DNA from 2 places in the Vibrio sp. YMD68 genome. Region 1 is predicted to be linked to the other one. Evidence: predicted binding sites of a transcription regulator. Region 1 holds the regulator's gene; the other holds the start of a gene.
What was found. The regulator PurR, encoded in region 1, represses purine synthesis genes. The targets are predictions, from matches to a motif close to TNANGNAAACGTTTNCNTNA.

Region 1 (6,152 bases):
ACATTTGCAATATTTCATGCATCTGTTCACCGCTTTGAGCTTCACTCACCGTATAACCTTCATTCTGAAAGTAGCCGACCAGCTTACTGCGTGTTACAGCATCGTCTTCGACGACCAGTATATGATAAGTCATTTAACTCACTTATTTTTATTCATTGGAATGATTTTGCTAGAGCCATTCTATTCATAATTCATCACAATTCTAGCTCATCCGGTTAAGTTTGGACAAATCTTGCAAGTTTATTGATTCAAAACAAGCTCGCTGAATCTGTTCATAATACGACATAATTTCACAATATTTATCACACTCTTAAGTAACCCTATTCATTTTTATTCGCTAAACTAGAAAGATAATTTCTGTTAAGGCTAATGACAATGCAAGAAACAAAAGCATTCAACGAAAAACGGGCTGAAATCTACTGGTGGCTATCTAGCCTATTCGCCAAGGAGCTCACCGAAGCGGATATCGAACAGTACCAGTCTGCTCAGATTAGAGCTTTCCTCACTGGTTTGGGAGAGAACCCATCATTAAAACCTGCGATTGATAAACTCGTTGACGCACTGAATCGACTGCAAGACAGAGAAGATGCGCAACTTGAGTTATCTGCTGATTTTTGTGACCTATTTTTAAAGTCAGATAAAGATTCAGCTCTGCCATACGCGTCAATTTATATTGGCGAGGCTGGGATACTCAATGATACTCCTGCAAAGGAAATGGCTGAGCTGATGGCGAAGCATAATGTGACCGTTCATGAAACCCTCAATGAACCGGCTGATCATATCGCTATTGAACTTGATTTTTTAGGTCACCTGATTATCCGTTCCAATGAAGTTGAAATCGAAAAGCATCTTGACCAAGCACTGATTGAGCAAAAACAGTTTATCTCAACCTACTTGTTATCTTGGGTCCCGCAATTTGCTCATAAATGTCAGCAATTGGATGATTTCGGTTTCTATGCTGCGGTATCTGAATTGATGGGTGCTTTTCTGGAACTCGATTGCCAATACTTAGCTGGCGAGTAAAAACTCAATATAAACACCATGATATTGTCTAATTGTAGTTTTAGATCACGCGAATATGACCGCTTTTCATTGCTTGTACTTCACATGAAGTCTAAAATTAAAATAATAACGACAAAAGAATGACTAACTAACCGCTATTATTGGCGGTTTTTGTGTTTTTACTGATGTAAGATGTTTTTGCTCATGTAAGCACTGAAACGCTTTGTTAGTGAATGGAATTGCAACAGCAATTAACAGGAAAAGAATTATGGCCACAATTAAAGATGTTGCTCGCTTAGCTGGCGTATCAACGACCACGGTTTCTCACGTTATCAATAAAACGCGATTCGTGGCAGAAACGACACAAGAAAAAGTGAATAAAGCCGTTGAAGAACTCAACTACGCCCCAAGTGCCGTTGCCCGCAGCTTAAAATGCAATACAACACGTACGATTGGTATGCTGGTCACTCAATCTACAAACCTTTTCTTTTCTGAAGTCATTGACGGTGTTGAAAGCTATTGTTATCGCCAAGGCTACACGCTGATTCTTTGTAACACCGGCGGTATCTATGAAAAACAGCGTGACTATATTCGAATGCTGGCCGAAAAACGAGTGGATGGCATTCTTGTCATGTGTTCGGACCTTACTGAAGAACTCCGAGAAATGCTTGACCGTCACTCAACCATTCCAAAGGTTGTGATGGATTGGGGCCCGGAAAGCTCCCAGGCCGATAAAATAATCGATAATTCAGAAGAAGGGGGTTATCTCGCCACAAAATACCTGATTGATAAAGGCCATAAAGATATTGCTTGTCTCAGCGGGCATTTTGAAAAAGCAGCATGCCAAGAGCGCATTTTAGGCTTTAAGCGTGCATTGACAGAAGCCAACCTGAAAATCGATGAAGATTGGATCTTAGAAGGTAACTTTGAGTGTGATACTGCTGTCTTAGCGGCAGACCAAATTGCAGCGATGGACAACAAACCAACGGCCATTTTCTGTTTCAACGACACGATGGCTCTCGGTTTAATCAGTCGCTTAGGGCAAAAAGGGATTAACGTTCCTAACGATATCTCTGTCATCGGTTATGACAATATTGAGCTTGCTGAATACTTTTCGCCTCCACTAACGACCGTACACCAACCCAAACGTCGTGTAGGTAAAAATGCATTTGAAATTTTGCTTGAGAGAATCAAAGATAAAGATCATGAAAAGCGCATATTTGAGATGCACCCTGAAATCGTAGAACGAAACACCGTAAAGGATCTCAATAAGTAGGCTGTGTTGACTGGCTTTTCTTTACTTGCTAATTATATGTTATAGTTTAGACTCATTATTGAGATGAATTTGTTGGATGAACATCACAGTAACCAAGCGGTTTAGTGATATTCATTCAGATTGATCAAAGCTTTATTTTTAGTCACGCACAGGGCAAACCACTTGAAAGGGTGGGACGCAAAGCCTCCGGCCTTAACCAAACATTCTGTTTATCACAGGAGTTGGTAGGTAGCGGGGTTACCGATGGCAAGCAATGCAAACATAAAATTTACCCGTAAATGACACAGTTTCTGCATATTTTGCTAACCTCTCGGACCTGATTTGGTGGCGTATTTAACATACACCGAGAACATACAGCATGGATAAACCAATACTAAAAGACTCAATGAGGCTGTTTGAACAGCTTGGACGAGTAAAGTCTCGTTCAATGTTTGGCGGTTTCGGTATTTTTGTTGAAGACACAATGTTTGCACTTGTTGTAAATGACAAACTTCACATAAGAGCCGATAGCATTGCCGTTAAAAAGTTCAAGCAGCAAGGCTATATGCCATATGTCTATAAAAAGCGCGGACACCCTGTCGTAACCAAATATTATGCGTTACCTGATGATTGGATGTCAGATTCCGCAGCCACTCTCGCTGAAGCAAAAAGCTCATTAGAGATCGCAAAGAAAGAAAAAGAAAGCCAAGCATCTGCAAAACCGGATCGCCTTAAGGATTTACCAAATCTTAGGTTAGCAACGGAAAGAATGCTGAAAAAAGCGGGGATTGATTCTGTGGCAACTCTTGAGGAGCAAGGCTCTGTAGCCGCTTATAAGGCCATTCAGCAATCTCACCCATCAGATGTGGGCTTGGAGCTCCTTTGGGCGCTAGAAGGTGCTATTAAGGGGACTCACTGGTCTGTTATTCCCCAAGAGAGACGGGAAGAACTCGCGAATCGATTAAGATAACTCAAAAAACCAACATTCATATGTTGGTTTTTTTATGTCTCATTATCGGCATCAAAATTTGAATCTGTTTATTCTATTGATACTTGAAATTTTTTTACCCTAATACGGTTCTCTATACGCACATCACCTTACAGGTTCTATAACTATGAATAAAAAAATACTCTTTGCCATTTTTCTGATCGGCACCATTCTATTTCTTACGATAAATTACGGGCACCTTTTGACTTTAGAGAATGCAAAGTCACAGCAAGAATCATTGAGTAATATTATTGAATCCAACTTTGCAATCGCAGCTCTAAGCTACTTTGCAATTTATATCGTTGTGGTCGCATTTTCTATCCCAGGTGCTGCGGTTGTAACTCTATTAGGTGCCGCGCTGTTTGGGTTTTGGACCAGCCTGGTTTTGGTTTCTTTTGCCAGCTCAATAGGCGCAACGCTTGCCTTTCTTAGTAGTCGATTTTTGTTGAAGGAATGGGTTCAAAAAAAATTCGGCTCCAAACTCTCTACAATTAATGAAGGGGTAGAAAAAGACGGCGCGTTTTATCTTTTTTCACTGCGCCTTATCCCTGTTGTTCCATTCTTTCTGATCAACCTTTTGATGGGATTGACGCCAATATCAGCTTTAAGATTCTACCTCGTGAGTCAACTCGGTATGCTACCGGGTACGGCCGTCTATCTTAATGCGGGAACCCAACTCGCCAATATAGAAAGCCTTTCAGGCATTGTCTCTTTGCCTGTGATTCTATCGTTTGTTTTGTTGGGGTTATTTCCAATCATCACCAAGAAAGCCATGACGATAATAAGAAAGAGTGACTCTGCGAAGCAAAATGAAGGGTAACGTATTCTTGAGGAAAAAAAGGCGTGGTGCTACAGAATAAGGCTCGTGTAGCACCTAATTGATCTTGCGTGGGTGGGATTCTTGCGTGAGTGGGATCAACCTATCGAGTGCAGTTTTTAATAAACTCTATCGAGTAACGATTAAATTCTTCCGGGCGCTCAACATTACACACATGACCGCAATTAGGTATTTCTAGCAGTTTGCTATCTTGATGAGCCGCAACCATTTCTTTGACTGGTTGAATAAACATATAGTCTTGCTCACCCATTAAATAAAGTGTTGGGATTGGCAACTCTCTATTTTTGAAGTACCTCATCAATGGGTTGACTTCCGCCGTCAAAATAAACCAACGTTTAAACTCTTTCTGGCATAATTTTTTTGCCTCTCGTACAAACATATGACGAGACTCTTTCTGGTTGCGCTGAGGCATAACAACGTACGCAAACAAACGATATAACCACATGTACGGGATGATGTGTTTACTCAAATCACCTAGCTTTATTAATATCTGAGAACGAATATTGAGCCGTGTTACAGCGCCCCCTAAAACCATACTATGCACACGCTCTGACGCAATCTCTGCAATATTCTGAACGATGATCGTTCCTAGCGACATGCCAACGAAGTGGGCAGAGCGAATCTTAACGTGATCCAGTACTTTCAAAATATCCAAGGTCACTTCTCTAAACGTATAACGATTCGCAATAAGATCTTTGATGAATAGATTTGATTTCCCATGCCCACGAAGATCAAGCAGCAAGATATTGAAATGCTCTTTGTATGCTTTAATCTGTTTGAACCATATCGACGAGCTTCCACCTGCCCCGTGCACAAAAACCACCCACTCGTTACTTGAAGGGTGTTCGTATGTCTTATGAAAAAGTAGAGTTTGTGACATTATTCAATAAAACCTAAGTACGCAATCTAATGAACCTAACATAGAAGCCTACCATATTTTATAGTAAATGCTATTTATCGGATAACAAACACCACTCAAATGATTGTCTAGTTGTTGCCTGATGTGACCATTCACCTAAAGATACATTAACGTTACAGAATCGAAACCGCACAACCGTTATCGCTTAAGCAAAAAAAAGCGCCCGTAGGCGCTTGAATGTATAAGAGTGTTACTGAGTGCTTCGATACATAACCAAATAGTGCTTAGCCGCATCATCCCAACAAAAATTCTTTTTCATTGCATCCAGCTGCAATCGACGAATCTCTGGGGTATTTTGCGCATAAAGTAACAGTGAACGCATAAGCGTCAGCAAAAGAGCATTTGCCGTTGGATCAGTAAAGATAAAGCCTGTTGCTTGTTCAGGGTTCTCATCGTAATCCGTGACACTGTCTTTTAAACCGCCCACCCCGCGTACTATCGGAAGTGTGCCATAGGACATACTATAGATCTGATTCAAGCCACAGGGCTCAAACTCAGACGGCATCAAAAAGAAATCCGAACCAGCTTCGACCCAATGAGCCAACTTATTGCTGTACGCTTCGACAAATGCGAATTTGTCTCCATGTTGAGCCGCAATGTCCTTCAATTGACACGCCAATACTGGATCACCCGTACCGACAATGACGATTTGTACATCGTGCTTAAGAAACTCATGCAAAATAGGTAATAAGTAGTGAACACCCTTTTGATGAGTCAGACGACAAACCATCCCATAAAGAGCGACATCTTTAACCGGCAAACCCACTTCTTCTTGTAAGGCTTGGCAATTAGCTTTCTTACCACGAACCATACTCTGCTTTGTCGCTTTGTATTTTTTAGTCAGGTAGTCATCCGTTTCTGGGTTCCACGATGAATAGTCACATCCATTGAGAATACCGACTAAATCGTCTTTACGACGATTGAACTCATAAGACATGCCATGGCTTCCAAGCTCGGTCTTAAGCTCTTCCGCGTACGTCGGGCTAACGGCATTGATCTTGTCAGCACACATCACTCCAGCTTTCAGCATAGTGATATGTGTATCGCTTACCGCAGCTTCAGGCACATGTCTAGAGTGAAACTCAGGGACCGACTGCAATTCATCGTAGCTGAACACACCTTTAAAAACGGCGTTATGAATGGAGATAAC
Region 2 (6,152 bases), 510 kb from region 1:
TGGATTCACCTAAGTCAAGCAGTAAATCTAGGTGGTTTTCAAGCTCACTGCCAACTTCAATTTCCTTGCTTTTTCTATGATCATAACGTTTAGAATAAACAAGATCTCTTCCCTGACTAAAAACAAACACAGCTTCTAAACTCATTGAAACCAAGGTGTGTATATTAAGATCATCTTTTGTAAATTCTACATTACCATCATCGGCAAACTCTGCCATTGAATCCCATGCGGCATAATCTTCAAGCTTTCCCTGTAAGTCACTTTTGGCCAAGTCCAACATCGTGTAAACCTGTTGCAACTCTCTTTTTTGAATACTTTCAACTTGTGCCAATGCCGCGTCGTGCGACCACAGATACTTAAATGCAAAATAAGCCGAAAGAAACATCACAACGATTAAAAACGACATCAACCCAGAAAGAGCTCTCATGCTCCAATTTGAAAAAGACATTAAATCTAGACACCTATATTAGATATTACTATTACATTAGTTAAGATAGGTGATATTAGCCAACCTCAATAAGCATTATTCCCTTTCAAATAGTATGGTTTCATGAGGCCACATTGTTGTACAAAATTTTCTGGTGAAGAATAAAAAATCGCCACTGAATGAGTGGCGATTTCTAATTTTAAGCTAAATCAATTTACCCTAATCGTTAGCCTACATTCTTACGTGCATTTTGGAACATACGCATCCAAGCGCCATTCTCACCCCAGCCTTCTGGAGACCAAGAGTTAGCAACTGTGCGGAATACACGCTCTGGGTGAGGCATCATGATAGTCACGCGGCCGTCAGTCGTTGTTAAACCTGTGATAGCGTTTGGCGAACCGTTCGGGTTGTTCGGGTATTGCTGCGTTTGGTTACCGTTGTTATCAACGTAACGTAGAGCAACCGTACCTGAGTTTTCAATCGCGTTTAGGTGGTCGTTATCACGTACTTCTACGCGGCCTTCACCGTGAGAAACAGCGATTGGCATACGAGAACCTTCCATGCCGTTGAAGAAGACAGAATCTGACTTCTGAACTTCTACTAGGCTGAAACGTGCTTCAAAACGCTCTGATTCGTTACGAACGAAACGTGGCCAGTATTCCGCACCTGGGATTAGGTCACGCAGGTTAGACAGCATCTGACAACCGTTACACACACCTAGAGAGAAAGTATCTTCACGCTTGAAGAAGTTTTCAAACTGGTCACGAGTAGAGTCGTTAAACAGAACTGACTTAGCCCAACCTTCACCAGCGCCTAATACGTCACCGTAAGAGAAGCCACCACACGCCACAAGGCCGTTGTACTCTTCTAGTACCGCTTGACCCGTTAGGATGTCGCTCATGTGAATATCAGTTGCTTCGAAGCCTGCACGGTCGAATGCTGCTGCCATTTCAACGTGAGAGTTAACACCCTGCTCACGTAGAATTGCCATCTTAGGTTTAGCACCTGTGTTGATGAACGGTGCAGCGATATCTTCGTTTACGTCAAAGCTTAGGCTAACATTCAGACCTGGATCTGAGTTGTCTTTCTTCGCTTCGTGCTCTTGGTCAGCACATGCTGGGTTATCACGTAGACCTTGCATCTTATGCGTCGTCTCAGCCCAGATAGTACGTAGTTCAGTACGGTTACGTTGGATTACAACGTCTGCGCCTGACTTAATCACTACTTCGTCTGATGCTTCCCCTTCACCAACAACGCTGCCAATCACATGTGAACATGCTTCTAGGCCATTTGCTGCAAGTGTTGCAAGAACTGCGTCTAAATCATCATTGCGAACTTGAATTACCGCACCTAGCTCTTCGTTGAATAATGCAGCTAGTGTATCTTCGCTATTCTCTGATGCAGATAAAAGCGCTGCAATATCAGCGTTAACACCACAGTGACCTGCGAACGCCATTTCTGCTAGCGTTACGAATAGACCACCATCGCCTTTATCGTGGTAAGCAACAACTTGGTCGTTCGCTACAAGCGCTTGAACGCCTTCGTAAAAACCTTTTAGTTGCGCTGCGTTGTCTACGTCTGCTGGCTTGTCACCAAGCTGCTTGTATACCTGTGCAAGTGCTGTCGCACCCATACGGTTTTTGCCGTTACCTAGGTCGATAAGAACTAGGCTTGTATTGCCTTTGTCAGTGCGAAGCTGAGGAGTGATTGTCTTACGAACGTCTTCAACACGTGCGAACGCAGTGATAACAAGAGATAGCGGAGACGTTACTTCTTTCTGCTCGCCATTCTCTTCCCACTTAGTCTTCATCGACATTGAGTCTTTACCCACTGGGATAGTTAGACCCAGTGCAGGACATAGTTCTTCACCAACCGCTTTAACCGCTTCGTAAAGACCTGCATCTTCACCAGGGTGACCTGCTGGAGACATCCAGTTAGCTGACAATTTAATGTGTTTGATATCACCGATGTTCGTCGCTGCGATGTTAGTGATTGCTTCACCAACCGCTAGACGAGCCGATGCGCCAAAGTCTAGTAGTGCCACTGGCGTGCGCTCACCAAGAGACATCGCCTCACCGTGGTAAGAGTCGTAGCTTGCTGCCGTTACCGCACAGTTAGCAACAGGAACCTGCCAAGGGCCAACCATTTGGTCACGAGCGACAAGGCCTGTTACCGAGCGGTCACCGATGGTGATAAGGAATGTTTTCTCAGCGACTGTTGGTAGACGAAGAACACGGTCGACCGCTTCGTTCATTTCAATACCAAAACGGTCAATCGCTGGGTTGTTTACTTTTAGCGTTTTCGCATCACGGTGCATCTTAGGCGTTTTACCTAATAGGATGTCCATTGGCATGTCGATTGGCGTATTGTCGAAGTGAGAATCTTCTAATTTAAGATCACGTTCTTCTGTTGCTTTACCAACCACTGCGTATGGTGCGCGTTCACGCTTACAAATTGCGTCGAACGTTGCCATGTCTTTGTCAGCAACCGCCATTACGTAACGCTCTTGAGATTCATTACACCAGATTTCAAGTGGGCTCATGCCAGGCTCATCGTTTGGTACGTCACGTAGGTTAAAGATACCGCCACGCTCACCATCGTCTACTAACTCAGGAAGTGCATTTGAGATACCGCCCGCGCCCACATCGTGGATGAATGCGATTGGGTTCGCATCACCAAGCTGCCAACAACGGTCGATTACTTCCTGACAACGACGTTCCATCTCTGGGTTTTCACGTTGTACAGAAGCAAAATCTAAATCTTCAGAAGAAGAACCCGAGTCCATTGAAGATGCCGCACCGCCACCAAGGCCGATGTTCATCGCAGGACCACCAAGAACGATTAGGCTTGCACCAACTGGGATCTCTTTCTTCTGAACGTGCTCATCACGGATGTTACCCAGACCACCAGCTAGCATGATTGGCTTGTGGTAACCACGTACTTCTTCACCTGCGTGAGAGTTTACTTTCTCTTCGTAAGTACGGAAGTAACCTAGTAGGTTTGGACGACCAAATTCGTTGTTGAATGCCGCGCCGCCAAGAGGACCTTCAAGCATGATATCCAGAGCAGTAACGATACGGCTTGGCTTACCAAAGTCTGTTTCCCAAGGTTGAACAAAGTTCGGGATCTTAAGGTTAGATACAGAAAACGCAACCAGACCAGCTTTCGGCTTACCACCAATACCCGTTGCGCCTTCATCACGGATTTCACCGCCTGAACCTGTTGATGCGCCCGGCCATGGAGAGATAGCCGTTGGGTGGTTATGCGTTTCAACTTTCATCAAGATGTGTGTTTTCTCTTGGTGGTAGTTGTACTGGCGAGTTTCTGGATCTGGGAAGAAACGACCGACTTCAGAACCGGTCATTACCGCTGCGTTATCTTTATAAGCAGACAGAACGTGTTCTGGTGTCGTTTCAAAGGTGTTCTTAATCATCTTGAACAATGATTTTTCTTGCTTAACGCCATCGATAGTCCAATCAGCGTTAAAGATCTTGTGACGACAGTGCTCTGAGTTCGCTTGTGCAAACATCATTAGCTCGATGTCAGTCGGGTTACGACCAAGCTTTTCAGTGAAGCTTTCAAGAAGGTAATCAATTTCATCTTCTGCAAGGGCAAGACCTAGGGTAACGTTTGCTTCTTCAAGCGCTTTACGTCCGCCAGTTAATAGGTCAACTTCCGCATAAGGAGCAGGCTCAGCAACCGTGAATAGTGCCGCTGCTGATTCGAAGTCAGTGAATACCACTTCCATCATACGATCGTGCAGAATGGCTTTCAGCTCAACAAGTTGAAGCTCAGAAAGTTCAGAAGAAGTTTCAATGTAGAAAGCCGTACCGCGCTCTAGACGAGACACTTTATCCAGTCCACAGTTGTGAGCGATGTCAGTAGATTTTGAAGACCAAGGCGAAATAGTGCCTGGGCGTGGCGTTGCAAGCAGCAATAAACCTTCAGGTTCATGCTCTTCAATCGTAGGACCATAAGTCAGCAGCTTTTCTAGTTTCTCGACTTCAGACGAGTCAAGATCTGCCTTTAGATCAGCAAAGTGGGTAAACTCAGCATAAATACCAGTTACTGGTAAGCTTAATTCACGACAAAGCTCTAAAAGCTTGTTTACACGAAACTCAGAAAAGGCTGGGGAGCCACGCAAAATTCTCATGTGCTTAGGTCTCTTATGCAGTTGATTAAGGTAGTATTGGAATAAATTCAGTGGGTTATCGTCATCCCATAAAGAAAGACTTTGAACTTATGCCGATTTCACCTCTCTGTTGCGAGCGCATTATAAAGCAATTACTTTTGTGATGTAACACCAAAAGCAACCGTTTGCGTCATTTTTTTCGTCAATGTCAGGTTACACCTCAATGAGCGAATTAAACCTCAGTTCGCTCATTCTTTTGTAACTCTGCTTTTCCATACCGTTAGGCTTTGATATAAAAGCCATACTGGATGTATGAGAATTTAAAAATGTTAAATAATACTCTCTCAAAATTAAAACTGACTGCGATGTATATTTTTGCTTCGTTGATTCTCGCAGGCTGCCAAATTGAATCTGAGCCCAAAAGTGAATTGGAACAAATTCTCGACCGAGGCGTGTTGCGTGTTGGAACACTGAACAATCAACTTTCTTACTATATTGGCCCGGATGGCCCTGCGGGGCTTGATTACGAGCTGGTCAGAGAATTTGCGAATGAGCTTGGTGTTAATCTAGAGATGAAACCTGCTTATCGAATGTCTAGCCTCTACCCTGCGCTAAGAAATGGTGAGATCGATATTATTGCGGCGGGATTAAGTCAGTCGGAAAGACGCCTCGAAGAGTTTAGAGCCGGGCCTGCTTATTACTATGTCAGCCAACAGTTAGTGTATAAAAAAGGACAGTGGAGACCTAGAAACTTAGAACAGCTCCTTGACCGCCAGGCATCACTCATTGAAAAAAATGACGGTAAATCCATCATCAGCGTTGTCGATGATTCACACTTCATTAATACACTAGAGACGTTGAAAGCGCAGCACGAGGGCTTAGATTACTCCGTTAATATTAACGCAGATATTAATGAAGTACTGAAACAGGTATCTAAAGGTGACCTGCCCTTTACTGTTGCTGACTCCATTGAAATTTCCCTTTCCCAGCGAATCTACCCAGATGTCGCCATTGCCTTTGAACTGACGGAAGACCAGCCTATTTCTTGGTTTCTTAACCGCTCTCAAGATGAAAGCTTATACGCGCTGCTGATCGAGTTCTTTGGCTCGATAAAACAGTCGGGGCGATTGGATGAACTGGAAGAAAAATACATCGGGCATATCGGCAGCTTTGATTATGTTGATACACGGGCTTTCATTCGCGCTTTGGACAGTAAACTTCCCGAATGGTCACCTCTTTTTCAAAAATACTCTGAAGAGTTTGACTGGCGCCTCATTGCAGCGTTAGCTTATCAAGAATCCCATTGGAACCCGACAGCTCGATCCCCAACAGGGGTGCGAGGCATGATGATGCTTACGCTACCAACAGCGAAAAGTGTAGGTGTCACCAATCGGCTAGATCCTGAGCAATCCATCCATGGCGGCGTAAAATACCTAAGAAAAATGGTGGGTCGGATTCCTGACAGTATTCCTCAACATGAAAAAATCTGGTTTGCACTAGCTTCATACAACGTTGGCTTTGGTCATGTGATGGACGCAAGACGCTTAACAAAAAGCCAAGGGGCAAACCCAGATTCGTGGGCGGATGTAAAAG

Region 2: a site for PurR is predicted at 4,733-4,752, ahead of purL (phosphoribosylformylglycinamidine synthase). Genes of this name have one in related genera too.

Annotation. Positions count from the first base shown of each region.
Region 1 is NZ_CP124614.1:1,259,247-1,265,398, reverse strand. It holds gene torR (two-component system response regulator TorR) at 1-133, opposite strand, end outside; gene torD (molecular chaperone TorD) at 376-1,023, shown strand; gene purR (HTH-type transcriptional repressor PurR) at 1,271-2,278, shown strand; cyclic di-GMP riboswitch class I at 2,421-2,523, shown strand; gene QF117_RS11955 (TfoX/Sxy family DNA transformation protein) at 2,637-3,227, shown strand; gene QF117_RS11950 (TVP38/TMEM64 family protein) at 3,373-4,065, shown strand; gene QF117_RS11945 (alpha/beta hydrolase) at 4,166-4,963, opposite strand; gene glgA (glycogen synthase GlgA) at 5,193-6,152, opposite strand, start outside.
Region 2 is NZ_CP124614.1:751,406-757,557, reverse strand. It holds gene QF117_RS09595 (diguanylate cyclase) at 1-448, opposite strand, end outside; gene purL (phosphoribosylformylglycinamidine synthase) at 654-4,580, opposite strand; gene mltF (membrane-bound lytic murein transglycosylase MltF) at 4,886-6,152, shown strand, end outside.